One region of the Nonomuraea sp. NPDC048901 genome, then DNA from elsewhere that is predicted to be linked to it. Evidence: riboswitches for the same ligand, from Rfam matches in the RefSeq annotation. Region 1 holds a riboswitch; the other holds the start of a gene.
The links. A riboswitch is a leader RNA that binds a small molecule or an ion and turns the genes downstream of it on or off. The one in region 1 is predicted to bind S-adenosylmethionine.

Region 1 (7,160 bases):
GGCTCGGCCGAGGTGACCGCGCTGGCCGAGCGGGCCGACATCGTGGTGGACGGCCCCGACGGCGTGGTGGCCCTGCTGCGGGAGCTCGCGTCGGCTTTCAAGGGGCACTAATTCGCGCTAACTCGCCTACAAGTACGCAACCCGCGTGCAAGCGCGCGCCGGTACGGTCGCGGGATGTCGAAGAGATACCTCGCCGTGGCGGGCCTGTCCGTGGCCGCCGCCCTCCTCGTCCCGGCCGCCCCTGCCTCGGCGAGCACCGCGAACCATCCGCTCAAGCTGCGCCAAGGGCTGACGCTGTCCCTTCCGAGCTCATGGAAGGTGTACGGCAAGGGCGACTGGATCCATGTCGTCACCGGCAAGTGCGCCAAGCCCAAAGGGGAGTACTTCACGCCGGAGTGCCGCGGCTTCTGGGTGCTCGGGCCCGCGGCCATCAAGGTGGGTCACGAGCTCAATCCGTACACGCCCGACCGGCCTTTCTACTCGGCGACCGACGTGGAGCCCTGCCCGCTCAACCGCAAGTGGAGCCAGACGTTCAACGGCTCGGCGGCCAAGGGGCTGCGCCAGGTCGGGCCCGGCCACAAGGCGTACTACCGCGCGTGGAAGGGCACCTGCGTCACCGGGACGGGCAAGGCGCGGGCCACCTTCGTCCAGCGGGAGTGGTACCTGCCCAAGAGCGGCGTCCTCGTCGTCGACTCATGGAACACCCCCGGCCTGCCCGGCGTACTCAAGCACGCGACCTGGCGATAAGCGCTCAGGCGCGTGGCCTGGCGATGAGCACACCGCCGGCGGCCAGCCCGATGAGGACGGGGACCAGCAGGAACGCGTTCCAGGTGCCGAAGCCGTCGGCGAGCGCGCCGAGCGCGAGTGGGCCGAGGGCCATCGCGGACCCGGCCCAGATCGGCGCGGCCGCGCCGGCCCGGTCGGGCCGGTCGCCCGCGTGCGTGATCAGCGCGGCCAGCGCGAGCGGGAAGTGCAGGGACGCGCCGAGCCCGCTGAGCGCGAGACCCGCGTAGGACAGGACGGGCCAGGTGCTCAGCCAGAAGAGCAGCCAGCCCACCGCGGTGACCGCCAGCGCGCCCAGGAAGAGCCGCGCGGGTGGCAGGCGTAAGGCCAGGTACGCGCCGGCGAACCGGCCCGCCGCCAGCCCGGCCAGGAACGCGGTCAGCCCGGTGGCCGCCGCGGCCGCGCTCAGGCCGGTGCGCGCGGCGAACAGTTCGGCGGCCCATAAGTTGAACGAGAACTCCAGCGCCACGCAGCAGCACAGCACGCCGCCCGCCACGAAAAAGCGCCACCCGGGCGGCGTCGACCGTTCGCCGACAAGCAGGGCCGCCGAGGTCGTTGCCGGGGGCCAGACCCGCGCCATCGTCACGACCAGCAGCGCGGTGAGCGCGGGGGTGAGGAGCAGCGCGGCCCGCCAGCCGAGTGCGGTCTGCGCGACCGCGCTGAGCAGGAAGGTCGCCGCCACGCCCGCCACGACGCCGACGGCGTTCGCCTCGCTCAGCGCGGCCGGGCCGGCCGGCCCGTGGTGCTCGCTGAGTGCGGCCATGGCGCTGTAGAGGGCGATCGAGCCGAAGCCGCCGGCCACGCCATAGCCGAGCAGCGTCAGGGGCAGCGCGGAGAACAGCACGATCAGGAGCACGCCCGCGTTCATCCCGGCCAGGCCGATCCAGGTGGTGGTCCGCCTGCCGTAGCGCCTGGTGAGGAGCGGGAGGGAGAGGCCGGCCAGGATCGTGCCCACGGCCATCGCGGTGCCGTGCAGGCCGGCGACCGTGCCGGAGGTGCGCTGCTGGAGGCGGAGGAGCGGCAGGGCCGCGCTCAGGCCGTAGATGAACGTGGCGAACGTACCGAGGATCAGGTAGATCAGCCAGGTCGGCCGGTCCCTGGTCAGCCGGGTGCTCTCTGAGATCGCCGACATGCTAGGCCAGCGCGTCCAGCTGGGCGGCGAACCACTTCTGCGGCGGGAGGGCGGTGGCCGCCGCCTCCAGCCGATCGCGGCGGTTCATGCGCTCCTCCTCGGGCATGACCAGCGCGTCGTGCAGCGCCACGGCCGTGCCGCTCACGTCGTAGGGGTTGACCAGGAGCGCGTGCGGGCCCAGCTCGGCCGCCGCGCCCGCCTCGCGCGAGAGCACCAGCGCGGCGCGCGACGACAGGATCGGGCCCTCCTTGGCCACCAGGTTCATGCCGTCGCGGATCGGGTTGACCAGCAGCACGTCGGCCAGCCGGTAGGCGGCCAGCGAGCGCGGGTAGTCGTCGTTGACGTTGAGTATCAGCGGATCCCAGTCCTCGGTGCCGAACTCGTCCTCGATCTCCTGGGCGCAGCGCTGCACCGAGGCGGTGTATTCGCGGTATTCGGGCAGGTCGTGCCGGCTGGGATAGGCGAACGCCAGATGCACCACCCGGCCGTGCCATTCCGGGTGGGCGAGCAGGAACTCCCGGTAGGCCACCAGCCCGCGGACGATGTTCTTGGACAGTTCGGTGCGGTCGATGCGGACGATCAGTCGGCGGTCGCCGACCTGCTCCTTGATCGCGGCGATGTTGGACTCGACGTCGGGCTCGTGGGCCCGCGCCCACAGCGCCTCGCCGTCGACTCCGAGGCCGTGCACGCCGATGCGGGTGGTCCTGCCCTCGTGGGTGACCGTACGGCCGGCCCGGTCGACCTCCGCGCCGAGCAGGGCGCGGCAGCAGTCCATGAACGCCCCCGCCCAGCGTTCGGTGAGGAAGCCGGCGTGGTCGGCGCCCAGGATGCCTTCGAGCACCTCGCGCGCGACGTCGTCGGGCAGCAGCGAGAAGTATTCGGGCGGCGCCCACGGCGTGTGGCTGAAGTGCGCGATGCGCAGGTCGGGCCGCTCGGCGCGGAGCATCGCCGGGGTCAGCGTGAGGTGGTAGTCCTGGACCATCACGCGGGCCTCGTGCCCGGCCTCCTCGGCCAGCGCCAGCGCGAACGCGCCGTTGTAGTCGCGGTAGGACTCCCACTCGCGCTCGAACCTGGTGCCGAACAACGGCGCGTTGGGAATGTCGTAGAGCAGGTGGTTGACGAACCACAGCGTGGAGTTGGCCACGGCGTTGTAGGCGCGGTGGAAGGTGGCCGGCGGGATGTCGAGCATCCGCAGCGCGCCGGTGTCGTAGCCGGCCTGGTCGAGCCGGCCGCCGGGCGCCTGGCGTACGGCACCGCGGTCACCATCGGTCAAAGCAGCACAGACCCACAGCACGCCGTCGTCCTTCAGGACCCCGGAGAGCCCGGACACCAGGCCGCCACCGCCGCGCTTCATCGTCAGCACACCGTCGTCCGAGACGGTGAACGAGACGGGTCCTCTGTTAGAGGCGACCAGGACGCTGTTCATTAAAGCTCCCTCCGACCATAGGATCCCAGCTATGGCGCTTGATGACCTAACCGAGGAACTCGCCCGCTCCGCCGCTGCCGGAGATCATCGCGCACTGGGCGAGCTCCTGAGGCGGATCGAACCCGATGTTCTGCGCCATTGCGCCCGAATCCTGCCCTATCACCAGGATGCGGAAGAGGCCTCCCAGGACACTTTGCTGGCCGTGGCGCGCAACATCGGGCGCTTCGAGGGGCGGGCCAGGTTCAGCACCTGGCTGCACATCGTGACGGCCAACTGCGCCCGTACGACCTACCGCACGCTGAAGCGCCGCTCGGCCGAGCAGACCTCCGACGAGCTCCCCATGCAGAAGCCCGACGCGCGGCGGGTCAGCGTGATCGCCGGGTCGCGGCTCGACCTGCTCGACGCGATGGAGTCGCTGGAGGCCAGCAAGCCCGACCTGGCCCAGGCCCTGGTGCTGCGCGACATCGTGCAGCTCGACTACAACGAGGTCGCCGAGCAGCTCGGCATCCCGCTCGGCACCGCGAAATCCCGCATCCACCAGGCGCGCAAGTACGTGCAGGGCGTGCTGGGGGAAGATTACCGCTGAGACTGTACGTCTCGCTTCGTGAGACGGTTGGTGGCTTGACGCGCCTGGCCAGGTAGAGTCAGCTCAGACAACTGAATATTGCTCATCCAGAGGGGTGGAGGGACCGGCCCTGCGAAGCCCCGGCAACCCTCCCGGATTCAGACTCGCGACAGGGCGAGGCCGACCGGGACAAGGTGCCAATTCCGGTCTGTGGTCAAGGTGGCCGCAGGCGAAGATGAGGGAAGGCCTCGCTTCATGTCGCACGACTTCGGACCCGCTGTCGCTCTCTCCTGCCGCGAGTGCGGCACCCGTTACGAACTCGGTCCCAGCTTCGCCTGCCTGGAGTGTTTCGGGCCGCTCGAAGCGGCCTACTCCTTCGGTGACGTCACCCGGAAGGACATCGAGTCCGGCCCCGCCAACATCTGGCGCTACCGCTCACTGCTCCCCGTGCCCGTCGACGTCGCCACCAAGCCGAACATGAACCCCGGCTGGACCAAGCTCGTCAAGGCCGGCAACCTCGGCCGCGCGCTGGGCATCAAGTCCCTGTACGTCAAGGACGACTCGGGCAATCCCACCCACTCCTTCAAGGACCGGGTGGTGGCCATCGCCGTCGAGGCGGCGCGTAACTTCGGGTTCCACACCCTTTCCTGCTCCTCTACCGGCAACCTCGCGGGCGCGGTCACGGCCGCCGCCGCACGGGCCGGGCTCGACGCGTGCGTGTTCATCCCCGCCGGGCTGGAGCAGGCCAAGATCGCCATGGCTCGCGTGTTCGGCGGCCGGCTGGTCGCCATCGAGGGCTCCTACGACGAGGTCAACCGGTTCTGCTCCGAGCTCATCGGCGACCCGCTGGGCGACAAGTGGGGCTTCGTCAACGTCAACCTGCGGCCCTACTACGCCGAAGGCTCCAAGACGCTCGCCTACGAGATCGCCGAGCAGCTCGGCTGGCGGCTGCCCGAGCAGATCATCATCCCGGTGGCCTCCGGCTCCCAGCTCACCAAGATCGACAAGGGCTTCAAGGAGCTGATCGCGCTCGGCCTGGTCGAGGACCGGCCTTACAAGATCTTCGCCGCGCAGGCCAAGGGCTGCTCTCCCGTGTCGACCGCGTACAAGGCCGGCCACGACGTGGTTCAGCCGGTCAAGCCCGACACCATCGCCAAGTCGCTGGCCATCGGCAACCCCGCCGACGGCCCGTACGTGCTCGACATCGCCCGCCGCACCGGCGGGGCGGTGGAGGACGTCACGGACCCCGAGATCGTCGCCGCCATCAAGCTGCTGGCCTCTACGGAGGGCATCTTCGCCGAGACGGCCGGCGGCGTCACCGTGGGAGTGCTGAAGAAGCTCGTCGAGACCGGGCAGCTCGACCCGGAGGCCGAGACCGTGGTGCTCAACACCGGCGACGGGCTCAAGACGCTCGACGCCGTCGCCGACGACGCCCAGCCCACGGCAGTGATCCGGCCCTCGCTCGACGCGTTCCGCGCGGCTGTCTGACAACCAGGAAAGGCAAGTTAATCATGAGCGTTTCTGTGCGGATTCCCACCATTCTGCGCACCTACACCGGTGGTAACGCGGAAGTGAGTGGGGAGGGCGCGACTCTCCGTGACGTGCTGGCGAAGCTCGACTCCGACTACCCGGGGATCGGCGCGAGAATTCTGGATGAATCGGGCAAGATTCGTCGTTTTGTCAACGTTTATGTTGGCGAAGAGGATGTCCGTTTTGTCGACGGACTTGACACGGCCGCCCCCGAAGGCGCGCAGATCTCCATCATCCCGGCGGTCGCCGGAGGGTAGTCACCCGCTCACTTCAGAAGGCGCTCCCATCTGGGGCGCCTTCTGTTTTTTCCGACAATTCAACGTTGAACGACTCACTCGCCGATGAAATGCGTAATTTGTTGATTGACTCTGTTGCCAAACGCTGTGCCACAGGTATGGTCGAGGGCGATCGTCTGGTGATTTCTCCATATGTCAGGCGATTGAGGGTCTCGCGTAGGAATGGGCGGGATCTATGAGCCCAGTAAGAGGAGTCGGAAGTGGCGCAGGGCACCGTCAAGTGGTTCAACGCGGACAAGGGCTACGGCTTCATCGCGGTAGACGGTGGCAAGGATGTATTCGTCCATTACTCAGCGATCATGATGGATGGCTATCGCTCGCTCGAACAAGGCCAGCGCGTCGAGTTCGAGATCACGCAGGGGCAGAAGGGCCCCCAAGCGGAGTCCGTGCGAGCGGTCTGAACTCACGAAGCTGGTATGTACCGGCAGGTCGCACGGCAGCGCAGTCCGGGCGAAACCACCACTCATCCTTCGTCGACTCGGCTACGGCGGGTCCGGGCGGGCCCGCCGTACTGACTGACCTGGGCATGCGGGTGTCTCAGCTTGCACTCGGCAGGGTAGAGTGCTAAACAGTTCGTTAGCACTCTCTGTTCGAGAGTGCCAACACTGGATCGGGACGATGGGGTCTGCCGAACGGAGATGCAGGCCCATGCCGTCGCGGGCGTCGGCTCGGTCCATTGAAGCCACCCTGCATCTGGGAGGTCTAGCCTTATGGCAGCCAAGATGATCGCGTTTGACGAGGACGCCCGGCGCGGTCTCGAGCGCGGCATGAACCAGCTGGCCGACGCGGTCAAGGTGACCCTGGGTCCCAAGGGCCGCAACGTCGTGCTGGAGAAGAAGTGGGGCGCTCCCACGATCACCAACGATGGTGTGTCCATCGCCAAGGAGATCGAGCTCGAGGACCCGTGGGAGAAGATCGGCGCCGAGCTGGTCAAGGAAGTCGCCAAGAAGACGGACGACGTCGCGGGTGACGGCACCACGACGGCCACCGTGCTCGCCCAGGCGCTGGTGCGCGAGGGCCTGCGCAACGTCGCCGCCGGCGCCAACCCGATGTCGCTGAAGAAGGGCATCGAGTCGGCGGTCGAGCGGGTCAGCGAGGAGCTGTCCAAGCTGGCCAAGGACGTGGAGACCAAGGAGCAGATCGCCTCCACCGCCTCCATCTCCGCCGCCGACCCCGAGATCGGCTCGCTCATCGCCGAGGCGATGGACAAGGTCGGCAAGGAAGGCGTCATCACCGTCGAGGAGAGCAACACCTTCGGCCTTGAGCTTGAGCTCACCGAGGGCATGCGCTTCGACAAGGGCATGACGTCGATGTACTTCGTGACGGACTCCGAGCGCATGGAGGCCGTGCTCGAGGACCCGTACATCCTGATCGTCAACTCGAAGATCTCGGCCAACAAGGACCTGCTGCCGCTGCTCGACAAGGTCG
Region 2 (7,160 bases), on a different contig from region 1:
CCGCCACGTCGGGCTGGACGAGGTTGAACAGCTTGAGCACCACCGTGAGCACACCGTCGAAGTGGCCGGGCCGGACGGCGCCCTCGACGATCGTGCCCATCTCGCCCGACTGGACGCTGACCTGGCGGCCGGCGGGGTACATGTCGTCGACCGACGGGGCGAAGACGACGTCCACGCCTTCGGCCCGGCACGCCTCCAGGTCCGCGTCGAACGTCCGCGGATAGCGGGAAAAATCCTCGTTTGGCGAAAATTGCAGAGGATTGACGAAGATGCTGACCACGACGTGGTCGGCGCGTACGCGGGCCTCGCGGATCAGGGAGCGGTGACCCTCATGCAGCGCACCCATGGTGGGCACCAGCGCGACGCTCCCCTCGCCGCGCGCTTTGACCAGGTCGGTACGGTTCTTGGCGACGATCAGGTCCATATGTTGCCTCCGAGCGCGTCGAGCAGGCGCTCGGCCTCTTCGGGCTTCAGCAGCCCCGCGGCGAGCGCGCGGTCCGCCGTGAGCCTAGCGAGGGCGATGTAGGCGTCGGCCGCCTCGGGTGCCGCCAGGATCAGCGCGTCGACATGCTTGCGTACGGTGCCCGCGTCGCCCCGCACCACGGGACCGGTCAGCCCGGCGATGCCGAGCCGCAGCACGTTGTCGAGCGCCGCGCCGAGCAGCGGGCCGAGCATGATGCCCGGATGCTCCACGCCGATGCCCCGCAGGAGCTCCTGCGACTCGGCGATGAGCGTGACCATGTGGTTGGCCGCCCCGGCCAGGGCCGCGTGGTAGAGGGCACGGTCGGAGTCGGCGATCCAGACCGGCTCGCCGCCCATCTCGATGACCAGCGCCTCGGCGATGGGCCTGAGCGTGTCGGGCGCCGTCACGCCGAACGAGATGCCGGTGATGCGGTTGAGGTCGTCGTCCCGCCCGGTGAACGTCATCACCGGGTGGAGCGCGAGCGGCAGCGCGCCCGCCCTGGCGGCCGGCTCCAGCACCGACAGCCCATACGCGCCGCTGGTGTGCACGAGCAGCTTGCCCTGGAGGTCCGCGCCGGTCGACGCGAGACCGTTGACCAGATCGGGCAGCGCGTCGTCGGGCACGGTGAGCAGGATCAGCCCAGCCGTCTTGACGACCTCCTCGGGCCGCGTCGGCCGTACGCCGAGTCGCTCCGCCGCCCACCGGTGCGAGGCGTCGGAGACCCCGCTGGCGGCGACCACGTGGTGCCCGGCCTGCGCCAGTGCGGCACCGAGCACCGAACCCACCTTGCCCGCGCCCAGCACGCCCACGGCCAGCCGCGCCGGCCGATCCCCTGCGTCCATGACGTCCACCCCTGTCGACCCTGATGGCACTGCCGCCCAGAGTAACGGCCGCTCGCGACTACGTACGTGACCAGGCTTTTGCCGCATGTTGAGTTACCCACAAAAGGGACAAGGGCATACAAAACCTGCACCCCCTGTCGGAAGAGATGAGGAGAGGGGTTCATCTCGTGGTGGCGGGCGCCGAGTTGACGACCCGACGCCCGCGTTGATCTACGGGGGGGCTTACTTCGTGAGATAGTCCAGGGCATGTGGCTCACGTGGCGCGCCGCGATGCAGTACGCGCTGTACGGCGAGGACGGTTTCTACCTCCGTGAGCGCCCTTCGGGCCACTTCCGTACGTCGGTCAGCGCCTCGGCCGCCTTCGCCGACGCGGTTCTGGCCCTGCTCACCCAGGTCGACGCCGACCTCGGCGCCCCGGAGAGCATCGACCTGGTCGACATCGGCGCCGGAGAGGGCGCCCTGGTGGCCCGCGTGCTCGACGCCGCCGAGCCCGGGCTGCGCGCCAGGCTCAACATCACCGCCGTCGACCTCTCGCCCAGACCCGACGACCTGCCCAAGAGCATCGACTGGCGCCCTCGGATCCCCTCCGTCATCACCGGGCTGGCGATCGCCAACGAGTGGCTGGACAACGTCCCGCTCGACGTGGCCGAGCAGACGGCCGACGGGCCGCGGCTGGTCCTGGTCGACACCGAGACGGGTGAGGAACGGCTGGGCGACCCGGTGCCCGACTCCGACCGCGCCTGGCTCGACCGGTGGTGGCCGTCGCTGGGCCGCATCGGCTCGCGCGGGGAGATCGGGTGCCCGCGCGACGCCGCGTGGGCGGCCGTGGTGACCCGGCTCAGGAGGGGTCGCGCGGTGGCCATTGATTATGCACACCCTGTGGATAACCGTCCGTGCCATGGCACACTCACCGGCTACCGAGATGGTGCGGTCGTCGCGCCCATCCCCGACGGCACCTGCGACATCACCGCTCACGTGGCGCTCGACGCGTGCGCGGAGGCCGGTCGGCGGGCCGGTGCGATATCCACAGGCTTGTCCACACAGCGCGATGCGCTAAGGGCTCTGGGGGTCACCGGCACGCGTCCGCCCATCGATCTCGCGCATGCCGATCCGACGGCTTATCTCCGAGCCCTGGCCCGCGCCTCGGAGGAGGGCGAGCTGATCGACCCGAGGGGTCTCGGCGGCTTCGGCTGGCTCGTCCAGGACCGCCGGTGACCCGTCGGCGAAGGACCTCAGCCACGACGGACCGGCTACTTCCGCTCCCCCGGAGGGGGTTCCTGCCTAGGGACCCCAGCCACGACGGACGGCCGCGCTAACCCGTCGTCAGGTCGAGGGACTTCAGGCCGCGGATGACGTAGCCCGGCTTCCATTCCGGCTCGCTGGCGAGTTCCAGCTTCGGCGCCCGCTCCAGCAGGGCGCCGAACGACTCGATCAGCTCGATGCGGGCCAGCGGCGCGCCCAGGCAGAAGTGGATCCCCGCCCCGAAGGAGATGTGCGGGTTGTCCGGCCGTCCCACGTCGAGCCGGTCAGGGTCGGCGAACACCGTCTCGTCGCGGTTGGCGGAGCCGAACAGCAGCGCGACCTCGGCCCCGCGCGGGATCTCGACCCCGTGCACCTCGATGTCCTCCAGGACCCACCGCTCGAACATCTGTAGCGGCGTGTCCCAGCGCATCAGCTCCTCGACGGCCGTGGGCAGCAGGCTCCGGTCCTCGCGCAGGCGTACCAGCTCGGCGGGGTTCCTGAACAGGGACCACCAGCCGTTGCCCGTCACGTTCACGGTCGCCTCGTGTCCGGCGTTGAGCAGCAGCACGCACGTACCGACCAGCTCGTCCTCGGTGAGCTCCTCGATCGCCGCGAGCGCACTGATCAGGTCGTCGCCCGGTCGTACGGCACGCTCGCGGGCCAGGTCCGCGAGGTAGGCGGCGAACTCCGCCGCCGCCTTGGCGGCCAGGTGCTGCGACTCCATGCTCGGGTTCAGCTCGTACATCCGGCAGATGTCGGCCGACCAGGGGCGCAGCAGGTGCCGGTCCGCCTCGGGTACGCCGAGCATCTCCGCGATGACGGTCACCGGCAGCGGCTCGGCCACCTCGGCGATCAGGTCGCCGCCGCCCTTCTCGACGAACGCCCCGACCAGCCCCTCGGCGATGGCCCTGACCCGGGGGCGCAGCGACTCGACCATGCGCGGGGTGAACGCCTTGGAGACCAGCCGGCGCAGCCTGGTGTGCACCGGCGGCTCGACGTCGAGCATGCCGGCCCTGGTCACCCGCCAGAACGGCTCTTGGAACGCCGGCTCCTCCGGCCTGCCGAACTCCTCGTGCGTGGCCACGTGGAGGTAGGAACGGCCCAGCCGGCGGTCTCTGAGCAGCGCGTTCACGTCCGCGTGCCGGGAGATCAGCCACTGCCCCGTCGGCTCGAAGTAGCTGACGGGGGCGTCACGCCTCAGCTCCGCGTACGCGCCGTAGGGGTAGGCAACAAAATCCGGATTCCAGGGATCGAAGCGCACTTTTTCATCTTATGAGGAGGCTTGCTTGGCATGCCTGCTCCGCATCCGGATGTTGAGCAGCTCCACGATCACCGAGAACGCCATCGCGAAGTAGATGTAGCCCTTGGAGATGTGCTGGCCGAGCCCCTCGGCGATGAGCACCACCCCGATCAGCACCAGGAACGCCAGAGCCAGCATCTTGATGCTCGGATGCTTGTCCACGAACCTGCTGATCGGCCCGGACGCGAACAGCATGACCAGCACCGCCACGATCACCGCGGCGATCATCACGCCGAGCTCGTCCACCATGCCCACGGCGGTGATCACCGAGTCGAGCGAGAACACCACGTCCAGCACCATGATCTGCACGATCACCGAGGCGAACGAGGTGACGGCCCGTCCCTTGCCGCCCTCCTCCTTCAGTTCCATGCTGTGCCCGATCTCGGTGACGCTCTTGGCCAGCAGGAACAGGCCGCCCAGCAGCAGGATCAGGTCGCGCCCCGATATCCCGTGGCCGAAGACCTCGAACAATGGCGTGGTCAGCCGGACCACCCACGACAGCGCCAGCAGCAGGAGCAGCCGGCTGATCAGCGCCGCGGCCAGGCCCATGACGCGGGCCCGGTCGCGCTGCTCCGGCGGCAGCTTCCCGGCCAGGATGGAGATGAAGATGATGTTGTCGATACCGAGAACGATCTCTAGTGCGACCAGGGTGAAAAACCCGATCCAGATCTGAGGGTCGGCCACCCAGTCCAGCATTAGGTACTCCTCACAGCAGGGGTTTCAGTTACCAACGAGGCAGGGGCCGCATAAGTTCGCGGTTGCGATTCATGGCCGGGTGTCGGTTATAGTGCGGATGTAGGTCATGAGTGCCAGCGCACAGCCCCGGCTTGCTGGCCGGCAACCCTCGCGTCCGCGGCGGGGTGCCCCGGGTGAAGACCTGGTCCGCCACGAGGTGTGGTGGGCAAGCGCGGGCTCGCTGGGTGTTCCGGGGGTCCGATGGCCCCAGGAGGTTCGCCGTGTCCACGTTGACGATCTTCAGCTCCCTGCCCGCTCAGGCCACCGACGCGCCGGCTGCCGAGCGCGCCCGTCCGATCCCCGCCGTACTGGGCGCCGATCTGGAAGTACCGGTCAAGGGCGGCAGGCTGGTGACGTACGCCAACCTCGACTACGCGGCGAGCGCCCCCTGTCTGGAGCCGGTCAGTGCCGCCGTCACCGCCGCGCTCCCGGCCTACTCCAGCGTGCACCGCGGCGCGGGCTACGCCTCCCAGCTCACCACCGCCCGCTACGAGCAGGCCCGCCACACGGTCAGGGCCTTCGTCGGCGCCCGGCCCGACGACGCCGTGATCTTCACCCGCAACACCACCGACGCGACGAACCTGCTGGCCCGCTGCCTGCCCGAGGGCACGACCGCGGTCGTGTTCGACACCGAGCACCACGCCTCCCTGCTGCCCTGGAAGCAGTCCGTACGCCTGGCGCCGCCCGCCTTCCCCGGCGAGGCCGTCCGCGCCGCCGACGAGGCGCTGGCCGGGATCGACGGCCCCAAGCTGCTCGTGGTCACCGCCGCCTCGAACGTCACCGGCGAGCTCTGGCCCATCGCCGCCCTGGCGCACATCGCGCACCGCCACGGAGCCCGCATCCTGGTGGACGCCGCCCAGCTGGTGCCGCACCGGCGGCTCAACCTGACCGCGCTCGACCTCGACTACGTCGCCTTCTCCGGGCACAAGCTCTACGCGCCCTTCGGGGCCGGGGTGCTGGTCGGCCGCCGTGACTGGCTCTCCTCCGGCGAGCCGTACCTCAAGGGCGGCGGCGCCGTACGCTCCGTCGACGAGGACATCGAGTGGCACGAGGACGCCGAACCGCGTCACGAGGCGGGCACCCCGAACGTCCTGGGCGCCATCGCCGTGGCCGCCGCCTGCGACGCGCTCAGCGCGACCGGCTGGACCGAGCTGGTGCGCGAGGAGGAGCGGCTCATCGCCCGGCTCCGGTCCGGCCTGGCCGCGATCGAGGGCGTGCGCGAGCTGTCGCTCTGGGGGCCGGACCAGCCGCGCGTGGGCATCGTCTCGTTCGTCGTGGACGGGCACTCGGCGCGCGAGGTGGCCGAGGTGCTGTCGGGCGAGTACGGCATCGGCGTGCGTGACGGCAAGTTCTGCGCGCACCCGTTCGTCCGGCACTTGCTCGGCACCGCGGACGGCGGCTGCGAGGACGACACGGCCTCCGCGGTCCGCGCCTCGATCGGCATCGGCACCACGGAGGAGCACGTGGACCGCCTCGTAGACGCCCTCCGCGACCTCGCCGCCCGCTGAGGTCACGGACGCGGCACGACAGCCGCCGCGTCGCCGCCCGCTGAGGTCGCGCGATGGCGAACCTTCGCGCGGCGGGTTGAGGTCAGGCGCTCGGTGAACGTCCGCGTGACGGCTCGTCGGCGACGACGTCATCGACGTTCCGCATGTCACCGCCCCGGGCGGTCGGTGGCACCGGCCTGGGGGCGGTGTCCGCCTCCGATGGGGCCTCCGGCCTGGGGGCGGTGTCCGCCTCCGATGGGGCCTCCGGCCTGATGGAGGTGGCCGGCGCGTGGCCGGCGAGATCCTGCTCGGCCGCGCGACGCTCGGCGCGCCGCCGGTAGCTGTTGTGCAGGATGCCGTCGATGCCGAGCCGGCCGCCGCCCACAGCCACGAGCAGCAGGCAGGCCACGGCCAGCGCGCCGGCGAGCTCCCAGCCGCCGTTCTGGATCAGGACGCCGTGGGCGCCGTGGACGAAGATGATCGCGCCCAGCATGTCGACCACCAGCCCGAGGGCCGCCAGCCGGACCAGCAGGCCGATGATGAGCAGGACCCCGCCGACGGTCTCGACGAGAATGGCGAACCCGGCCGAGAGCCACGGCAGCGGTATTCCCATCTGGTTGAAGGCGGCGGCCGTGACCGGTACCCCGATCTGCATCTTCTGCCACCCGTGGGTCACGAAGATCACGCCGATCGCCACCCGCGAGATCAGAGCGGCAAGATCGAAAAGAATTCTTTGCACGGTTTTCTCCCCCCGTTCTCGATGTTCCTCCCCGGTCCAGTGGGCGGAATGCGCCGATATAGGGTTCCTTGACCTCTTCCTGTGCTGGATCACCACGACTGCCGGTGGCAGCATTGCCATATGACGGAACGCGTGGTCGGGATCGGCGTCGGGGCGAAAGAGCTGGCCACCGAGGACATGATCCTCAACATCGGCCCACAGCACCCGTCGACGCACGGGGTGCTCAGGCTGCGGCTCACCCTCGACGGCGAGCGCATCGCCACGGCCGAGCCGATCATCGGTTATATGCACCGGGGCGCGGAGAAGCTGTTCGAGGTCCGCGACTACCGGCAGATCATCATGCTGGCCAACA

Region 2: linked by a shared signal. The riboswitch ahead of AB0C30_RS02595 (aminotransferase class V-fold PLP-dependent enzyme) and the one ahead of thrC (threonine synthase) in region 1 are both predicted to bind S-adenosylmethionine.

Annotation. Positions count from the first base shown of each region.
Region 1 is NZ_JBEZFW010000040.1:36,689-43,848, forward strand. Features, by position in the region: gene otsB (trehalose-phosphatase) at 1-111, shown strand, start outside; gene AB0C30_RS58040 (hypothetical protein) at 175-747, shown strand; gene AB0C30_RS58045 (MFS transporter) at 752-1,915, opposite strand; gene AB0C30_RS58050 (trehalose-6-phosphate synthase) at 1,917-3,341, opposite strand; gene AB0C30_RS58055 (RNA polymerase sigma factor) at 3,373-3,927, shown strand; SAM riboswitch class I at 4,007-4,148, shown strand; gene thrC (threonine synthase) at 4,162-5,394, shown strand; gene AB0C30_RS58065 (MoaD/ThiS family protein) at 5,418-5,693, shown strand; gene AB0C30_RS58070 (cold-shock protein) at 5,933-6,133, shown strand; partial or broken gene groEL (chaperonin GroEL) at 6,443-7,160, shown strand, end outside.
Region 2 is NZ_JBEZFW010000001.1:516,230-523,389, reverse strand. Features, by position in the region: gene panC (pantoate--beta-alanine ligase) at 1-424, opposite strand, end outside; gene AB0C30_RS02615 (DUF2520 domain-containing protein) at 415-1,305, opposite strand; gene AB0C30_RS02610 (SAM-dependent methyltransferase) at 1,552-2,520, shown strand; gene AB0C30_RS02605 (cytochrome P450) at 2,618-3,808, opposite strand; gene AB0C30_RS02600 (TerC family protein) at 3,818-4,543, opposite strand; SAM riboswitch class IV at 4,646-4,761, shown strand; gene AB0C30_RS02595 (aminotransferase class V-fold PLP-dependent enzyme) at 4,831-6,090, shown strand; gene AB0C30_RS02590 (DoxX family protein) at 6,173-6,808, opposite strand; gene AB0C30_RS02585 (NADH-quinone oxidoreductase subunit D) at 6,929-7,160, shown strand, end outside.